Regions from separate parts of the Rhizobium sp. LjRoot254 genome, predicted to be linked through region 2. Evidence: predicted binding sites of a transcription regulator. Region 2 holds the regulator's gene; each other region holds the start of a gene.

What was found. Region 2 encodes HrcA, which represses chaperone genes, less so after heat shock. Its sites were predicted from a motif close to GTTAGCACTCNCNNNNNGNGAGTGCTAAC; they were not measured.
Region 1: the regulator HrcA is predicted to act here: its motif matches at 4,066-4,094, upstream of groES (co-chaperone GroES).
Region 3: the regulator HrcA is predicted to act here: its motif matches at 3,133-3,161, upstream of groES (co-chaperone GroES).

The regions. Positions count from the first base shown of each region.
Region 1 is NZ_CAXUSM020000001.1:3,967,438-3,973,869, reverse strand. It holds gene ACSQ26_RS19595 (fatty acid desaturase) at 1-847, opposite strand, end outside; gene ACSQ26_RS19590 (J domain-containing protein) at 901-1,509, opposite strand; gene ACSQ26_RS19585 (hypothetical protein) at 1,582-1,806, opposite strand; gene ACSQ26_RS19580 (cold-shock protein) at 1,942-2,151, opposite strand; gene ACSQ26_RS19575 (hypothetical protein) at 2,410-2,568, opposite strand; gene ACSQ26_RS19570 (hypothetical protein) at 2,609-2,872, opposite strand; gene ACSQ26_RS19565 (hypothetical protein) at 3,011-3,517, shown strand; gene ACSQ26_RS19560 (hypothetical protein) at 3,787-3,933, shown strand; gene groES (co-chaperone GroES) at 4,151-4,447, shown strand; gene groL (chaperonin GroEL) at 4,501-6,135, shown strand; gene ACSQ26_RS19545 (BrnA antitoxin family protein) at 6,216-6,338, opposite strand; gene ACSQ26_RS19540 (GntR family transcriptional regulator) at 6,399-6,432, opposite strand, start outside.
Region 2 is NZ_CAXUSM020000001.1:4,389,721-4,396,152, forward strand. It holds gene ACSQ26_RS21630 (2'-5' RNA ligase family protein) at 1-318, shown strand, start outside; gene ACSQ26_RS21635 (GGDEF domain-containing protein) at 337-1,539, opposite strand; gene ACSQ26_RS21640 (arsenate reductase) at 1,709-2,068, shown strand; gene ybaK (Cys-tRNA(Pro) deacylase) at 2,071-2,544, shown strand; gene grpE (nucleotide exchange factor GrpE) at 2,553-3,179, opposite strand; gene hrcA (heat-inducible transcriptional repressor HrcA) at 3,287-4,342, opposite strand; gene rph (ribonuclease PH) at 4,483-5,199, shown strand; gene ACSQ26_RS21665 (VOC family protein) at 5,221-5,634, shown strand; gene ACSQ26_RS21670 (non-canonical purine NTP pyrophosphatase) at 5,635-6,279, shown strand; gene hemW (radical SAM family heme chaperone HemW) at 6,276-6,432, shown strand, end outside.
Region 3 is NZ_CAXUSM020000001.1:249,712-256,143, reverse strand. It holds gene ACSQ26_RS01315 (alpha/beta fold hydrolase) at 1-150, opposite strand, end outside; gene ACSQ26_RS01310 (hypothetical protein) at 182-613, opposite strand; gene groL (chaperonin GroEL) at 1,083-2,723, opposite strand; gene groES (co-chaperone GroES) at 2,783-3,079, opposite strand; gene ACSQ26_RS01295 (endonuclease domain-containing protein) at 3,402-3,797, opposite strand; gene ACSQ26_RS01290 (DUF433 domain-containing protein) at 3,926-4,192, opposite strand; gene ACSQ26_RS01285 (chromate resistance protein ChrB domain-containing protein) at 4,392-5,219, shown strand; gene chrA (chromate efflux transporter) at 5,216-6,432, shown strand, end outside.

The DNA.
Region 1 (6,432 bases), 420 kb from region 2:
TGTGGTGAATGCCGATGTTCCCGGTGATCCATTTGAGCGGGAATGGAAGGTCGTAATGCGATGCGCCGTGCAGCGCAGCCGTTTGGAACTGCCACTCCGGCTTCTTCGACCAGTGTGTCTCCTCGAACTGGTGCTGGACGTAAAACAGCCAGACGCCTGCCGCGGCGGCCATCAAAGTGATCGGCAGATGCACGGTCAGAAACGGCAAGAGACCGGTGATCCAGATCATCGCACCGATGAGAACGGCGACCGCCACATTTGTTGCTATCGTCGACGCCCATGGCAAGTAGCCCGACCGAAACATACCGAAGGGCAACCGTTGTTTGATCAGGAAAAGCCACGCCGGTCCGACTCCGAACATGACGAGTGGATGCCGATAAAGGCGATAACCAAGGCGGCTCCAACGCGAGAGGGCTTCGTACTCGTCGATTGTGAGCGTGGTGATGTCACCGATGCCGCGTTCGTCTAGATTTCCGGCGGACGCATGATGCTCTGCATGCGCGCGGCGCCAATAGTCATATGGTGTCAAGGTCAGCACACCGATCGTTCGGCCAGTCCAGTCGTCGAGCCCGCGGCGGCCGAAGAAGGAGCCGTGGCCACAATCATGCTGGATCATGAACAGCCGCAACAGGAACGCCGCGGCGGGCACCGTCAAAATCATGCCCCACCACATTTCATGCCAGACCGCCGATACGGCAAGCGTCCATAACACAACGAACGGAATTGCGGTCACTGCGAGCTCGAGAGCGCTGCGGCCGGAATTGGGCTGTCGATATTTCGCGAGAACCTTCAGCCAGGACGCTTCATCACTGCGGCTTGCGTCATGAACGCCGGACGTGGAAGTCATCGATCTTCTTCTCCATTCGACACGCGTGGGCGCACACTTAACCGCGCTCGCTGTCAACAAAACCCATTCATTTTAAGGACCTTATGCGCCTCGATCGAGGCGCGAAGTGCGTCCTCAGAGGCGCGGTTTCCCTCGTTGGTGTCAGGATGGTGCATTTTGAGCCGCTCCTTGTAGCGGCTCCTGATCTCCTGCGGCGATGCGTCCCCCGCAAGGCCAAGCGTCTCCAGAGCCTTCGCTTCAAGCACCTTGAGTCTCCGTACCTGAGGATTGCTCTTGTGGGCCTGGCGCTGCATTGCAGTTTTGCGCGCATTCAAGGCCTTGGCAGAACCAGAGCGGGCAGTGGACGGTATCGGCGTCCCGACGGCCTCTTGGACGACTGTTCCCCAGGTCTGACGCCCACCCGTCCGTGCTTCTCGCTGATAGCGGGCAATATCATCGTTGGAGAGATCAGCCGCAAAATTATACCCCTTATTGTATTCCTTGACGTGTGCAAGGCAGAAGAACAGATAAAGGCCTTCGGCGTCGCGCCCGACGGGCGCACGGTGCGTCCCATTGCTTTCGCAGCCATCCCATTGGCATTTCGGACCTGCGGGCTCGCTGTGTAGAGCCGACTTTTTTCTCGTGGATCTAAGCCCAACGAAGATTTTGGAATCGATCATCATGGCCCTATCTGTAAACAGCCGTCATCAAGGCATGAATTTGCGAGTTGGACTTTTGCAGGCTTGAATACAGAGTCAGGCTTTCTTGGCGCGTTTTCCAATAAGCGCGGTGGCCGCTGAAAGCCTGGCCGACAATTCCTTCGCCTTACGGGCTTCTCGCAGCCGCGAGGTCTTTTCGTCTCGCGCACTAGCAATGGAGTCAAGCACCGCCATCGCTTGTCCGCGGGCGAAGAATTCTGTTTGTGTCTTGCCGAAAGCAATTTCCGCCTGTTGCCGGGATCGGCTGTGTGTCTGTGTCATGGGGTCGTTCCAGAAAATGGTGGCTCGTCGGAGCGAGCAAAAATGAAAAAGGCCAGGCAGCTAGCCTGACCTCGGTTGGTATCTCGCTCTCAGCAGTGCCAGTACATCCGTGGTCACGGGAGAGCGGATGCCGATTTAAGCGGCCTGAAGATTGCAGGCCGACATCTTGCCCGACTTGTTGTCGCGCTCCATGTCGTAGCCGATCTTCTGGCCTTCGACGATTTCGCGCATTCCGGCGCGTTCGACGGCCGAGATGTGGACGAAGGCGTCAGCGCCGCCGTCGTCAGGCTGAATGAAGCCGAAGCCCTTGGTGGCATTGAACCATTTAACTGTGCCAGTGGTCATGTTGAACCCTTTCATAGCATATTGAACGACCGCAACGCATAAGCACTGCGGATGGTGACAGCGATTTTTGAAAGGAAGGTTCGTTCAGGGCGCGGTGCAAATCGCGCGTAACCAAAGCTCAGCAAGCAAATATCGATATAACCATAAATAGAGATCTTTTCGTGGATTGTCAACTTTTGGTTCAAGAAATCCGAACCCACGGCAAGAACGGAGTGATGTAGGACCTCCGCCAACCACCTTGAAATAGCCTCGTTGGGGCTACTTGAACAACCGCATCGATCGATGACGCATGTTTTTCTCGACAAGGGCTCGACGTTCCTCGTCGACGATCGCGGCATAGGCGCTTTCAGCTTCCTGTCGGCGCGTGGGAATAGGTAGTTTGGCAGCTTCGTCAGGCGCTTGCGTCTGTTCGGTCATGACGTCTCCATCTGGGCTTTTGGTTCCAATCGGGCACTGCCTAGTGCGTTTTGTGTATCGGGCCTTCGAACGAAATCATTCTGGTCCTCGCGGGCGGATTAAGACGTTGAATCATATTTTCCCGGAACCATTCGACGAATGTGTGGGCCGAGATTCGTTGCGACCTGAGGCTATCTGCAAACTCCAGAGCCGCAGACAGATCGCTGGCGTGAAGCCGGTCGGCAAGATCCTGGCAAAGCAAACGTAGATCACTGGTGATCGCCTCTACCTGATTGAGGTCGAACAGCTCGTCAACATTGCTCATTTGGGGTATCCATTGTGCCTGAAGGGACGAACCGCGCCTGCGGCGTCGCGTCGGCAAGTGGCCACTCCAGCGCGCACTTTACCCGATGGTTCGCTATTTTGTTGTGCGCCCGCCGATTAAAGAGCAGGTGACTCGTCGATGGCCGTTTATCAGGGCGCCGTCGCGAAAGGGCGGCCATCGAGCCTAGCCCCGACAAAGGAGGACATTTTGTCTTCCACGATCCAGCAGCACTTTACACTCGACGATTTGAATATGCTCAGGCGCGTCCTCGATAATGCCGGCCTTCATGACAGGCATGGTGAAACCTCCCATTCGGCGAGACTGGCCGCATCGCGATTTCTCATCGGGTGCTTTAAGCAGGGCATTTCGACGGAAATGGAGTTGAGATTCGAACTGTTCCATCATCTCTATCAGGACATGTCGGAGCGGGTGCGAGCGGGTGAACTTGCCGATATCAAGGCATGGGAAAATGAAGGCGGAGCGTTAGCCTCGGAGGCGAGACCGACCCGGCAGCCCATGCGGCTCGTCAGTAGCCATGCCACGGTCGTGCGACGCATCATGCTGGGTTTCCCCGCCTTCAGCCCCAGCGACAATTCGTCGGGTGCGGACGATGCCATTCCCCAAATGTTGACAATGGCGGCTTGATGGCAAGACCGATACCGGAAATACCAAGGCAACGCCGGCAAAGCGCCACCAACCATGTGGCCGCGGAAATCACCCGGCACGAGCAGTTGGAGCGAGAACGCAAGACCGTCGATCTCAGATCAAAGCGGCTCCTCAAGGAAGCGGAACATGTGGCCGCGGCAAGGCCGTAGTGAGGGTCAGCCTAGCCTCGATACAAAATTCCCGCGAAGGGGCCACTTTCGCCTATCACCGCTTTGGTCGACATTGCGCGGTAGCAAGAGATGTCAGACATGACCAAATCATTCGTTACGATCGGCTTTCAGCAACGCGGGCGGTCGCTCGTCGCCGACCAGCCAAGGCTGAGCAAGACGGCCGAGATCGCGGTCGACCCTTGCGAAACGACTTTCGGAAAGCAGGGCTGGCACGGTGGCGTTTGAGCAATCTCATGATGCCGACGCCGAAATCTACGATGACCCCGTGATTCTGTTCAAAACGGGCAGCCTGCCGCCAGACTTCTCCGGCGATTGATCACTTGGGCGGGTCCAATCGGCTCGCTTGAAATTTATAGTGCTAGCACTCTCACCCAGAGAGTGCTAAGACAGTGAAATTGGCCCATCGCGGCGCCAAAAGCCCATTTCATCGAGGATGTTTAGAATGACGGATATCAATTTCCGGCCGCTGCACGATCGTGTCGTGATCCGGCGCATCGAAGCCGAAGCAAAGACCAAAGGCGGCATCATCATCCCTGACACCGCGAAGGAAAAGCCGCAGGAAGGCGAAGTCGTCGCCGTCGGCTCCGGCATTCGCGACGACAGCGGCAATCTCGTCGCCCTTGATGTCAAGGCAGGCGACCGGATCCTGTTCGGCAAGTGGTCGGGCACCGAAGTCAAGCTCAATGGCGAAGACCTTCTGATCATGAAGGAAAGCGACATTATGGGCGTCATCGCCTGATCGTTTCATCCACCCATACTAGCCAATGAGCAATTTGCTCGGGAGTTTTCATCATGGCTGCAAAAGAAATCAAATTCGGTCGCACTGCACGCGAAAAGATGCTGCGCGGCGTCGACATCCTCGCAGACGCGGTGAAGGTCACCCTCGGTCCGAAGGGCCGCAACGTCATCATCGACAAGTCCTATGGCGCTCCGCGCATTACCAAGGATGGTGTCGCCGTCGCCAAGGAAATCGAACTTGACGACAAGTTCGAGAACATGGGCGCCCAGATGGTCCGCGAAGTCGCTTCGAAGACCAACGACGTCGCCGGCGACGGCACCACGACCGCGACGGTTCTGGCCCAGGCCATCGTTCGCGAAGGCAACAAGGCGGTTGCCGCCGGCATGAACCCGATGGATCTGAAGCGCGGCATCGATCTTGCGGTTACGGCCGTGGTGAAGGATCTCCTTGCCAAAGCCAAGAAGATCAGCACATCCGAGGAGATCGCCCAGGTTGGCACGATCTCCGCCAATGGTGAGAAGGAAATCGGCGGCTATATCGCCGAGGCCATGCAGAAGGTCGGCAATGAAGGCGTCATCACGGTTGAAGAAGCCAAGACCGCCGAAACCGAACTCGAAGTCGTCGAAGGCATGCAGTTCGACCGCGGCTACCTCTCGCCGTATTTCGTGACCAACGCCGAAAAGATGCTGGCTGAACTCGAGGATGCGTATGTGCTCCTTCATGAGAAGAAGCTCTCGAATCTCCAAGCGATGCTACCAATCCTAGAAGCGGTCGTGCAGGCCGGTAAGCCGCTCCTAATCATTTCCGAGGACGTCGAAGGCGAAGCGCTTGCTACGCTCGTCGTCAACAAGCTCCGTGGCGGCCTCAAGATCGCTGCCGTCAAAGCTCCGGGCTTCGGCGACCGCCGCAAGGCCATGCTCGAAGACCTTGCCATCCTGACCGGTGGTACGGTGATCTCCGAAGACATCGGCGTCAAGCTCGAAAACGTGACCCTCGACATGCTGGGCCGCGCCAAGAAGGTGTCGATCACCAAGGAAAACACCACGATCGTCGACGGTGCCGGCCAGAAGTCCGACATCGAAGGCCGCGTCACCCAGATCAAGGCGCAGATCGAGGAAACCACCTCCGACTACGACCGCGAGAAGCTGCAGGAACGTCTTGCCAAGCTCGCTGGCGGCGTCGCCGTGATCCGCGTCGGCGGCTCGACGGAAGTCGAAGTCAAGGAAAAGAAGGACCGCATCGACGACGCGCTCAACGCGACCCGCGCTGCCGTCGAAGAAGGTATTGTTCCCGGTGGCGGTACGGCACTGCTCAGAGCCTCTGTCGTTCTTGATATCAAGGGTGAAAACGACGACCAAAACGCCGGCATCAACATCGTCCGCAAGGCGCTGCAGTCACTCACCCGCCAGATCGCCGAGAACGCCGGTGACGAAGCCTCGATCGTTGTCGGCCGCATCCTTGAAAAGAACGAAGACAACTGGGGCTACAACGCCCAGACTAGCGAATATGGCGACATGATCACCATGGGTATTGTCGACCCGGTCAAGGTTGTCCGCACCGCGCTGCAGAATGCAGCTTCCGTTGCCGGCCTGCTGGTGACCACCGAAGCCATGATCGCGGAACTGCCAAAGCGTGATGCGCCTGGCGGCGGCATGCCCGATATGGGTGGCATGGGCGGAATGATGTAGTCTTCGTGACCACGTTAACAGACGTCGGTCGAAACAGGGCCCCGGGTTTTATCCGGGGCTCACTGCTGTTTAGCGGTGCATCAGTCTTTGCTTTGCATGGCCAAGCGTGTCGCTGAAGCCAACCGACCAGCTGCCTGAAAATAGGCAAGGACGTCGCTGTCGAGCTTGATCGAAACGAGCTTCTTGGTATGAGGAAGCAGCAATGACGGGGTCTGAGGTTCGACTCCCTTCAAGACCTTGTCCCACTGAAGAGCTGCCCAGATCTATTGGGCAGCCTCCAGCAGTGTCTGAGCGATT
Region 2 (6,432 bases):
GAGCCCTTTACCATCACGTTCGACCGCATCATGACCTTCAAGCAAGAAGCGGCGCGGCCTGTCGTCTTGTGCAGTAATGGCGAAAACATCGGGCTGCTGAAGCTCACGGCACGACTAGCCGATGCACTCTATGGCGTCGGCCTGGACATCGGCTACAATCCGACGTTCCGGCCGCATATGACGCTGCTCTATCACCATGCGCCGATCGAGGATCACCAGCTTCCAACCCCGATTACATGGACGGTGAACGAGGTATGGCTTATCCACAGCCTGCTGGGACAGGGGCGCTATGAATTTCTATGGCCGCTGAGGAATTGATCGATGCGCCTGCAACATTCAGGCGTTGGCGGCACGGAGGCGCTCAGCGGCTTCGATGAGCTGTTCAGGTGCAGAGCGAAGCTCGAAGCGGCCGCCTTCGAGCACGACCTGGTTGCGACCGGCGGCCTTGGCGGCATAAAGGCACTCGTCTGCCCTGACCATGGCTTCCACCGGCGAGGCTTCGCTTTCGCCGATCGTGGCGACGCCGAAACTCACGGTGATCTGCCGGTCGATGGCAATGTGGCGCCAGTCCCGCGCCGCGAAACGGATCCGGATCGATTGCGCCAGCACGCCGCCTTCGGCAAGGCTGGCACCCGGAATGAAGATCACGAATTCCTCACCGCCGAAGCGTGCCGAGATGGCGTGGGCGGGCAGGCTGTTGCCGAGTTCGGCCGCCAGCTCGGCGATCACCCGATCGCCTGCACCATGCCCGAAACGGTCGTTGACCTGCTTGAAATGATCGATATCGCAGATCAGCACAGTACCCTCATACCGCCCGGAATGCTTCTTCGGCGCCAGCGCGCCATCGAAGCCGCGCCGGTTATAAAGGCCCGTCAGCGGGTCGCGGTCGGCTGCATCGCGATAGCGCAGAAGCGTGGCCGCGGTGATCGAACCCAAAACGGAGAGCGCAAAGAGCAGGCCGACCGCACTGGTCGTGATCTGCATGGCCCAGGCGTATGACGACGTCGCGAAATCCTCCAGCCGATCGCTCGATTTGACGAAGAAGACGAACACCATGACCCGCGCCAATGTGTCGAGCACCACAAGGCTGCTCATGACGATCAGCGCACGGTCGGCGAGCTTGGTCGCGCGGTCCATCACCTTCAGCAGGGCGAAACCGAGCAGGCAGGAGGTGGCGACATCGTTGAGAAAGAGTTCGGCATGCAGGCTGCGCTCGACGAGCACGACATAGAGGTCGATGAGAAGATAGGCCAGCATGAACGCCGCGCGTTCGCGCCGGTAGAGCGGCATCGAAAACTGTACGAGGAGAGCCTCGGCATAGAAGAAGAAGCCCGCGACGAAGAAAGCATCACCTGAAAGCGCGCCGATTTCCACCGGCAGCGGCACGACCGACGCCATGAATCCGAGCGCGCTGAAACCGAAGCCCAATCCCCACGCCCTGCCCGACGGCACATTGAAGCGCGACAGAACCACGAACACGGCTGAGAATGTCACCATCATGATCGGCAACAGGAAGGATAGGGCGGAGGTCGATTCCATCAAGTGTCCCCGGAAGCCGCCAGCGGAGGAAGGACGGCTGCCCGCTATCTAGCCTTTCTGCCGTTAAGAATCGCTGAAGTAGAAACACGAAATAGTGCATCTCGCCTGGACTTTTCCGCGCTGTGCTTTGTGATAAAGACAGGCGGAATAGAGGCATAGGAATGGGCGAATGACGGTCAGAATCTACGGGATCAAGAACTGCGACACGATGAAGAAGGCCTTCGACTGGCTGAAGTCGCACGGCATCGCCTATGACTTTCACGATTACCGCGCCGAAGGCATCGATACGAAGGTCGTCAAAGCCTGGTGCGACAGCGTCGGCTGGGAGAAGGTGCTCAACAAGGCGAGCACCACATTCAAGGAACTGCCCGATGCCGACAAGGCCGGCCTTGACGAGGACAAGGCGATTTCGCTGATGACCCGCGAGCCGACGATGATCAAACGGCCGGTGTTGATTGCCGGCGAGACGATCCTGAACGGCTTCAAGCCGGCCATCTATGAAGCAATCCTGGAGAAGCGGGCGAGTTGAGCATGTCCAAGTCCACCCGTGCCACGCTGGCGCTTGCGGCTGCCAAGGCCACATTCGAGGTCCTGACCTACGACTACGATCCGGATGCCGACAAGATCGGCATGCAGGCGGCGGAATCGCTCAGAGTCTCGCCGTCGATCGTGCTGAAAACGCTGATGGCAGAGGTGGATGGCAAGCCGGTCTGCGTCGTCGTGCCGTCCGACCGCGAGGTAAGCATGAAGAAGCTCGCGGCGGCCTTCAAGGGCAAGTCCGCCAACATGATGAAGCCTGCGAATGCGGAGAAGGTTACCGGTTACGTCGTCGGCGGCATCTCGCCGTTCGGCCAGAAGAAGGCCGTGCCGACGGTCTTCGAAGCCGAAGCGATGGCGCATGAACTGGTCTATATGAATGGCGGCCAGCGCGGGCTTCAAGTGAAGCTCTCGCCGGCCGAAGCGGTCGCGGTGCTGAAGGCGATATCAGCGCCGGTTGTCGCCTGAGGCCTTGATCAGCCCGCGTTCTCGGTGGCGCTGGGCGCTTCGGCCTTGGGGCCGCCCTTGGAAACGCCGACCATGGCGGGGCGCAACACGCGCTCGCCGATCACGTAGCCATCTTGCACGACCTGGATCACGGTGTTGTTCGGCAGGTCCGCATTGGGAACCTCGAACATCGCCTGGTGGAAATGCGGGTCGAATTTCTGGCCGGCGGGCTCGATCTTCTTGACGCCATGGCGCTCGAGTGCCGAAAGCATGGCGCGCTCGGTCATCTCGACACCTTCGACCAGTGCCAGAAAGCCGGCATCGCCGGCGGCGCGGGCTTCCGCCGGAATGGCGTCCAGCGCACGGCGGAGATTGTCCGATACGGACAGCATGTCGCGCGCGAAGGCGGCGGCGGAATAGGTCTTGGCGTCCTTCACTTCGCGCTCGGTGCGGCGGCGAAGATTGTCCATCTCGGCGGCCAGCCGCAGGAACTTGTCCTTCAGCTCGGCATTCTCGGCCTTCAATACCTCGATGGGATCGAGTTCGGCGGGCGCTTCAGCCTGCGCATCGGCGGCCTGGGCAGCGTCGGGCGTCTCAGCACCGGCCACGGCTTCCTGGGCCTCCGTTTCGTAAGCGTTCTTGTTGTCGTCCGTCATCACGGTCTCCGAAAGTTCTCTATCTTGCTTGGGTTGCTGCGGATATCGAGCTTTGCCGTCAAAAAATCAAGGCTTAAGAGCAAGAAACGTGCCGCAAAGTGCTTGGTTCAGGGCGTCTTGCCGGCGAGCCGCGATATGAGCTGGGCGGTGTAGTCGACCATCGGCACGACGCGGGAATAGTTGAGCCGGGTCGGACCGATCACGCCGACGGCGCCGATGATGCGGTCCTCGCTGTTCTTGTAGGGTGCGACGATCAGCGAGGAACCGGACATCGAAAACAGCGTGTTCTCCGATCCGATGAATATCCGCACGCCCTGCCCGCCTTCGGCAAGGTTGAGGATGTCGGAAAGCGATTCCTTCTTTTCGAGGTCGTCGAAAAGCAATCTCAACCGGTCGATATCCTCGGCACCCTCGACCCCTTCGAGCAGGTTGGCGCGCCCTCGCACGATGAGCTGCGCCGAGCGGCCATCATTGGCGCCACCGGACCATACGGCGAGGCCACGCTCGACCAGATCGCTCGAAAGCTGGTCAAGCTCGGCGCGGATGGTTTCCTTGAGCTTGTCGATGCGCACGCGCGCCTCGGCCAGCGTCAAGCCCGAGAGATGCGCGTTGAGAAAATTCGCCGCCGCCGTCAGTTGCGAAGACGTCGTGCCAGTTGGCAGCGAGATGATGCGGTTTTCGATCTCGTCCTGGTCGCCGACCAGCACGGCGAGCGCCTTTTCAGGCGACAGCCGGATGAATTCGACATGCTTGACCAGCGTATCGCTCTTGGCGGTGATCACCAGACCCGCCCCGCGCGATACGGAAGACAGGATCTGGCTCGCTTCGTTGAGTGCGCTCTCGACGGGGAAGTCGCGATTGGGGGGCCGAATCTGGCGATCGATCTGCAGCCGCTCCTCCTCCGAGAGATGGCCGACCTGCATGAAGGCGTCCACGAAGAAGCGCAGGCCCAACTGGGTCGGCAGCCGGCCGGCGGATGTATGCGGTGAATAGATAAGCCCCAGCTCTTCCAGATCGCTCATTACATTGCGCACCGACGCCGGCGACAGCGACATGGGCAGCAGACGCGACAACGAACGGGAGCCCAGAGGCTCGCCGCTGCCCAGATAGCTTTCGACGATCCGCCGGAAGATTTCACCGGACCGCTCGTCCATACCCTTCATGCCAGTGACCTACTCATTCCCATGGCTTGGAATATAGTTGTTCCAGCGTCCACGCAAAAGGAATTTCAACCCTTTTCCTTTGCAAAACCGACCCCGTCCGCTTATGAGGCATGCTTTGAAGAGATCAGGAGCAGGAAGACATGCGGCCATCCGGACGGAAGACAGACCAAATGCGCAAGGTAAGCTTCGAGCGCGGCTTCTCCAAGCACGCCGAAGGCTCCTGCCTGGTCAAGTTCGGCGACACCCATGTGCTTTGCACCGCAAGCGTCGAGGAAAAGCCGCCGGCATGGCTGCGCAACAGCGGCAAGGGCTGGGTGACCGCCGAATACGGCATGCTGCCGCGCTCGACCGGCGACCGCATGCGCCGCGAGGCGACATCCGGCAAGCAGGGCGGCCGCACGCAGGAGATCCAGCGTCTCATCGGCCGGTCGCTGCGCGCCGTGGTCAGCCTGGAATCGCTCGGCGAACGCCAGATCACGGTCGATTGCGATGTCATCCAGGCCGATGGCGGCACCCGCACGGCATCGATCACCGGCGGCTGGATCGCGCTTCACGATTGCCTGAAGTGGATGGAAGCCCGCAACATGCTGAAGGTCGAGAAGGTCCTGAAGGACCACGTCGCGGCCATTTCCTGCGGCATCTTCGCCAACCAGCCGGTTCTGGACCTCGATTATCTCGAAGACTCCTCGGCCGAGACGGATGCGAATTTCGTCATGACCGGCACCGGCGGCTTCGTGGAGATCCAGGGCACCGCGGAAGGCGCCCCGTTCAGCGAGGAAGAACTCCATACGCTGATGGGTCTCGCCAAGCAGGGCGTGTCCGAACTGGTCGAAATGCAGAAGCAGGCGATCGCCTGAGAGGGATGCCAGAGAAGGAAGATGGCAAAGGCGCCGGCACAAATCCTCGAATCCGCACTCTATGCTAGCGATCTCGATGCCGCCGAGCGCTTTTATGCCGATGTCCTGGGGCTGGAAAAGATCGCGCGGGCGGGCAACCGGCACGTCTTCTTCAAATGCGGTCCGGGCGTGCTGCTGATCTTCAACCCGGCCGAGACCATCATTCCCTACAAGGTCGGCCAGCTGCCGGTGCCGCCACATGGCGCGCATGGGCCTGGTCATCTCTGCTTCAAGGCCGAGGCCGATGAATTGGACGGTTGGCGCGACCGGCTGACGGCGGCGGGCGTCGAAATCGAATCCGACATGGAGTGGCCGCAGGGCGGGCGCTCGATCTATTTTCGCGATCCGGCGGGCAATTCGCTCGAATTCACCGAAGCTCGCATCTGGGGACTTTGAATGCGCAAGCTCGATACCAAGACGATCGTGGTTGCCAGCCACAATGCGGGCAAGATCAGTGAAATCCGCGACCTGATCGGGCCGCTGGGCTTCGAGGCGAAGTCGGCGGCCGACCTCAAATTCGCCGAACCGGACGAGACAGGTACGACCTACGAAGAGAATGCCCGGATCAAGGCGCTTGCTTCCGCAATGGCCTCGGGCCTACCCGCACTCTCTGACGATTCCGGGCTTGCGGTCGATGCGCTGGATGGCGCACCGGGCGTCTACACCGCCAATTGGGCGGAGCGCGAAGACGGCAGCCGCGATTTCAACATGGCCATGCAGAAGGTCGAGAAAGCGCTGGCCGAGAAGGGTGCGACCACGCCTGATAAGCGCACCGGGCGGTTCGTCAGCGTGCTTTGCCTCGCCTGGCCGGATGGCCATACCGAGATTTTCCGTGGCGAGGTGGAAGGCCATATCGTCTGGCCGCCGCGCGGCAATCTCGGCTTCGGCTATGATCCGGTATTTCAGCCGCTCGGCTACGAGCAGACGTTCGGCGAAATGCCAGCGGAGGCCAAGCATGGCTGGAAGCCGGGTGACGCGCAGGCGCTGTCGCATCGTGCCCGCGCCTTCAAGCTGTTCGTCGAAACCTGCCTGGAAGGCTGAACTTGATCAAGGACGCACCATTGCTGGCGGATTCGGGTGAGCCGGGCTTCGGCGTCTACGTCCATTGGCCGTTCTGTGCGGCCAAGTGTCCCTATTGCGATTTCAACAGCCATGTCCGCCACGTGGCCGTCGACCAGGATGCCTATGTGAAGG
Region 3 (6,432 bases), 4.1 Mb from region 2:
GGTCGCCCAGGCGCGCATGGTATCGCCATATCGGTAGAGCGTCGGCGCATATGTCGAACCCGGAAGAAGGCTCGCCTGCGCCGACCACATCCTGCCGTCCAGTGGCAGCGCATGCAGGAAAAGAATGCCGATCCTTGCGCGTGAGGTCATGGCCACAGCCATCCTTCACATCGGACTGGGGTCAATGGCCCGAGGTCTCGACGGGCATACGGGGAAAGATGAACACGCCGGACATGCGGCCATTGTTATGCTCGCCGAAGCCGCTGGATTCGCCGATGCAGACCAGCGGCTGGCGCTCACCTGGTCCGGTGACGATGTGAGTGGAGAAGCAGAAGGACGAGGCCGACGAAGAGGCATTCTCGAGCAGTTCGAGAATGCTGATCCTGTCCGCCGCATCGTAGCAGCGCAGCAGGGTCAGCAGGCCGCACTCTCCGCCTGCAAGTCCATGCAATTGCTCGCTGAGTGTTCCGAGCTGGAACAGGCCATTGGCCAGATCACCGCTCCATTCGTCGGTGACGCAGAACTTGTCGAGGGCTGACGGCTCGAAACCGCTTTCAAGGCGTTCCTGCGGAATCTGCAATGCAGGCGCTTTCACCTTGGATATTCTGAACACTGCCTGCCCCCGCCCCTTTTCCGCCGACTTGCCGCGAACTCTCTGCTTTACTCATGGTCAATAAGTAAGCTTGCCCTGTTGGCGGCAAGATTGCGCTGATTCAATGACACATTCACCCAATAGTCTGCAGAACAACAGCACTCTTCCGAGCGCGACCATAAAACATGATACTATGTCATGTTTTTGGCCTCCCATTCAGCTGGATGGCAGGTATCCGGACCCCATTTCCTCGAATCGAAGGCAATTCTTATAGGAGCTTTCATCCGCTCGGCAATAGAGAATCCCCGCGCCTTATACTTTAGTAAAAAATACTTGATCACTAGCCAGAGTAAACGGCCTCGTTATTTCTCTTTCCGCACCCAATGAACCTTTTCGCGCATGCAGATAGCACATGACCTTGCTCAAACGAAAAGAGGCGCCTCGAAGGACGCCCCAATTACATTAGACGATGATAATAGGCCGTGGCCTATTACATCATGTCCATTCCACCCATGCCGCCCATGCCGCCCGGCATGCCGCCAGCGGCATCCTTCTTCGGCAGCTCGGCGATCATCGCTTCGGTGGTGATCAGCAGCGAGGCGACAGAAGCAGCGTTCTGCAGCGCGGTGCGGACAACCTTGACCGGGTCGACGATGCCCATGGTGATCATGTCGCCATATTCAGAGGTCTGGGCGTTGTAGCCGAAGTTCTCTTCGTTCTTTTCGAGGATCTTGCCCACGACGATCGAAGCTTCGTCACCGGCGTTCTCGGCGATCTGGCGAACCAGCGACTGCAGAGCGCGGCGAACGATGTTGATGCCGGCTTCCTGGTCGTCGTTCTCACCCTTGGAGGTGATCTTGGTCGAGGAGCGGAGAAGAGCGACGCCACCACCGGCAACGATGCCTTCCTGAACGGCAGCGCGGGTCGCGTTGAGCGCGTCGTCGATGCGGTCCTTCTTTTCCTTGACTTCGACTTCCGTCGAGCCGCCGACGCGGATCACGGCAACGCCGCCAGCGAGCTTGGCAAGACGTTCCTGCAGCTTTTCGCGGTCGTAGTCGGAGGTGGTTTCCTCGATCTGCGCCTTGATCTGGGTGACGCGGCCTTCAATGTCGGACTTCTGGCCGGCACCGTCGACGATCGTGGTGTTTTCCTTGGTGATCGACACCTTCTTGGCGCGGCCCAGCATGTCGAGGGTCACGTTTTCGAGCTTGATGCCGATGTCTTCGGAGATCACGGTGCCGCCGGTCAGGATGGCGATGTCTTCGAGCATGGCCTTGCGGCGGTCGCCGAAGCCGGGAGCCTTGACGGCAGCGATCTTGAGGCCGCCACGGAGCTTGTTGACGACGAGCGTTGCAAGGGCTTCGCCTTCGACGTCTTCAGCAATGATGAGCAGCGGACGCGAGGTCTGGACGACAGCTTCGAGCACCGGCAGCATGGCCTGGAGGTTCGAGAGCTTCTTTTCGTGCAGCAGCACGTAGACGTCGTCGAGATCGGCGACCATCTTCTCGGCGTTGGTCACGAAATACGGCGAGAGGTAGCCGCGATCGAACTGCATGCCTTCGACGACTTCGAGTTCGGTTTCGGCGGTCTTGGCTTCTTCAACCGTGATGACGCCTTCATTGCCGACCTTCTGCATGGCTTCGGCAATGTCGAGACCGACCTGCTTGTCGCCGTTTGCGGAGATCGTGCCGACCTGTGCGACTTCTTCCGAGGTCGAGATCTTCTTGGCCTTGCGGGCGAGATCCTTGACGACTTCGGAGACAGCGAGGTCGATGCCGCGCTTGAGGTCCATCGGGTTCATGCCGGCGGCAACGGCCTTGTTGCCTTCGCGGATGATCGAGGCGGCGAGAACCGTCGCGGTCGTGGTGCCGTCACCAGCGATGTCGTTGGTCTTCGAAGCGACTTCGCGGACCATCTGGGCGCCCATGTTCTCGAACTTGTCTTCAAGTTCGATTTCCTTGGCGACCGAGACGCCGTCCTTGGTGATGCGCGGAGCGCCGAAGGACTTGTCGATGATGACGTTGCGGCCCTTGGGACCGAGGGTGACCTTCACCGCGTCAGCGAGAATGTCGACGCCGCGCAGCATCTTTTCGCGTGCGGTGCGGCCAAACTTGATTTCTTTTGCAGCCATTTTAGAAAACTCCCGGGCTCAGTGCCCATTGGTTGTCATGGATTGAAGGGATACGGCAATCAGCCGATAACGCCCATGATGTCGGATTCCTTCATGATCAGAAGGTCTTCGCCGTTCACCTTGACTTCGGTGCCCGACCACTTGCCGAACAGAACGCGGTCGCCGGCCTTGACATCAAGAGCAACGAGCGAGCCCTTGTCGTCACGAATGCCGGAGCCGACAGCGACGATTTCGCCTTCCTGCGGCTTTTCCTTGGCGGTGTCGGGGATGATGATGCCGCCCTTGGTCTTTTCTTCGGATTCCACGCGGCGTACGACGACGCGGTCATGGAGCGGACGGAAATTGATGTCTGCCATCGTTAGTTTCCTCGATCAAATAGATTGCCGGGTCTTCTCCGGATGAATGGATTGTTAGCACTCGTCTCCTTGGAGTGCTAGCGGCGTGGATTTAGGCTTCACGTGTTCGTGAGTCAAGGATCGGCCTGTGAAATATTTTTGACGGAATGGTGAACGCGACGGACCTGCCCTGCGCGCCGTTCTGCTGGAGGTGCTGGTCCCGGATTGTCAGACCACCTATGACACCCGCATCGCCCCACATTGTGACATTGATCTGGGCAGGGCAAGGCGGCAGGTTAAGCCCCTCCCCCTTGTGGGGAGGGGTTTGGGGCGGGGTCTTTCTTCAAAACGGTACAGGGTCCTCCGGATACCCTTTGAGCAGATGCCGCAGACTGCGTTCGATCTCAATGAACACATGGTCAGGTCCATCGATCACCTGTCCATTGTCGAACCGGAGCACAGTGACGCCCTGCGCCTTCAGGAAGGCATCCCTCTTTATATCGTGCGCCTTACCATGCGCCGTCTCGTGCGTGTCCCCATCGACCTCGACGATCACGCGGACCGACAGCCAAGCAAAATCCGCGATATAGGGACCGATGGGTGTCTCACGCCGGAACCGGGCGCCATACGGCTTGAGGTCGCGGAGCATGTTCCACATTCGCTGTTCGGCCTTGGTCCGATCATGGCGTAGCGCTCGTGCGCGCTTTCGCGTTTCCGGTTCGACATTGGAATGCGGCATGGAAGTGCCCTCATTACATCAAGACCCCGCCCCAAACCCCTCCCCACAAGGGGGAGGGGCTTAACTCGCGGCAACCGCCGTTGCCACATGCAAACACAATACACATTCATCAATGAAGAATTTAAGCGTCAACGCGCAAAGCCGTTTCGGCCGAGCTTATCCTGCCAGTGTTTTCCGAGCGTACGTATCGCCCAAGCTCTTGCTGCCTCGACGCTGCCGGCGGGCAGGGTTGGGAAATCCTCGTAAATTTCACGCGCCGAGCTTCCAGTCTTGAGGTAAATCAGGATCGTCTCGACGGGTACGCGCGTGCCTGAGATCACCGGCTCTCCGCCCATTACTCCCTCGGCGGTTTCGACGGCTACTTCGTCAGGCATCATATGGGCTACAGAAGACATCGTCGTGCTCCAATATTCATTGCATGATGCCACAGACCTGCAGCCGTGCAAATCCCTCCCGCGACTGCCACACTCGTCTCCAGCCAGCGTTGACATCGAGCCTCATTTGCCGCAAGACATTGCCCATGGAGTGTGCGAATACTCCACGAGGCGTCATGCTGCAGTTTCGCATCCCGATTTCCAATTGCGGAGCAAACCCATGGCGAACTTTGGTTTGATTTCGGTCGACAAGCTTTTCAAGCTCATCGGCACACCCCAATCCCCTGTTATCATTGACGTACGCGACGACGACGATTTCGCCGCGGTTCCATCGCTCATCCCCTCCTCGACCCGACTTGATTATTCCACCGCCGATACCTGGGCCCGCAATTTTGCTGGAACCCAGGTCGTCGTGTCCTGCAAGCGCGGCAAGAAGCTCTCCGAGGGCGTGGCGGCCTTCCTCAGGCTCGCCGGCGCATCAGCGGAAGTTCTCGACGGCGGCACGGAAGCCTGGATCGAGGCCGGCCTGCCGATGGTGCCGGTGGCGCGGATTCCTGGCGGCGCGGTGACCGGCGCCACGCTCTGGGTCACCCGCTCGCGTCCGAAGATCGACCGCATCGCCTGCCCCTGGCTGATCCGGCGTTTCGTCGATCCGCAGGCAAGGTTCCTGTTCGTCACCGCGTCCGAGGTCGAGGCGGTAACCGAGAAGTTCGGCGCCACGCCCTTCGACATCGAGGGCGTCTTCTGGAGCCATCGCGGCGAGACCTGCACCTTCGACACCATGATCGAGGAATTCGCGCTCGACATTCCCGCACTCCATCGGCTTGCCGAGGTTGTGCGCGGAGCCGACACGGATCGCCACGATCTCGCACCCCAGGCCGCGGGGCTGCTGGCGGTGTCGCTCGGCCTCTCCCGCATGCATTCGAGCGACCTTGCGCAATTGGAAGACGGCATGCTGGTCTATGACGCCTTCTATCGCTGGGCGCGCGACGCGACGGAAGAGCGCCACACTTGGGAAGCGCACGCGCCGAGGCGGGCCAAGCCATGATCGTGGGCGTTGAAACCGCGGCCCGTCCGGAGCAGGCAGCTCCGGCCGAGGCTCCATCCTTCTCCGAAGCGACCCGTGTCTGGGCGAAGATCGGGTTTCTCTCCTTCGGTGGACCGGCGGGCCAGATCGCGCTGATGCACAAGGAACTGGTCGACGAGCGGCGCTGGATATCCGAGAGCCGCTTCATGCATGCGCTGAATTTCTGCATGCTGCTGCCGGGGCCTGAGGCGCAGCAGCTGGCGACCTATATCGGCTGGCTCATGCATGGCTGGCGCGGCGGCGTGGTGGCCGGAACGCTGTTCGTGCTGCCTGGCTTTCTCGTCATGCTGGGCTTGTCCACGGCTTACGCGCTGTGGGGGCAGACCGATTGGCTCGGCAGCCTGTTCTTCGGGCTGAAGGCGGCGGTGCTTGCCATCGTCATCGAAGCGGTGATCAGGATCGGCAAAAGGTCGCTGAAGACCAATGCCATGAGGGCGATCGCGCTCTTCGCGTTCCTCGCGCTTTTCCTCATGAACGCGCCCTTCCCGCTGGTGATCCTGCTGGCGGGTATCGCCGGCTATGTCCTGTTCCGGACCGGCGCCAAGACGCCGGCAATCGGGCATGGCGCAGCGGTCGAAGTCGCCGACAACCTGCGTACGGACCATCGCGCCTCGCCGAAAGGCGCGCTGGCTGCCGTCATTCTCTGGGGCGCTTTATGGGCGCTGCCCTTCGTCCTCATCTGGATGGCGGGCAATCCCGGACAATACTCGGAGATCGGCAGCTTCTTTTCCAAGATGGCGGTGGTGACCTTCGGCGGCGCCTATGCCGTGCTCTCCTATGTCGCCCAGCAGGCGGTGGATCATTATCACTGGCTGCGGCCGGGCGAGATGCTCGACGGGCTGGCGCTCGCCGAGACGACGCCGGGGCCGCTGGTGCTGGTGCTCACCTTCACCGGCTTCATGGCGGCCTACCGCAATCCCGGTGGCCTGCCGCCGCTGGCGGGTGGCATCACGGGCGCGATCCTCACGACATGGGTGACCTTCGTGCCGTGCTTCCTGTGGATTTTCCTCGGCGCGCCATGGATCGAGAAGCTCAGGGAGAACAAGGCCCTGGCCAGCGCGCTTGCGGCGATTTCGGCAGCGGTGACCGGAGTGATCCTCAATCTCGCGATCTGGTTTGCGCTGCATGTGCTCTTCGCCCGCGTGGACACGGTCCGAGCCGGACCCTTCGCGGT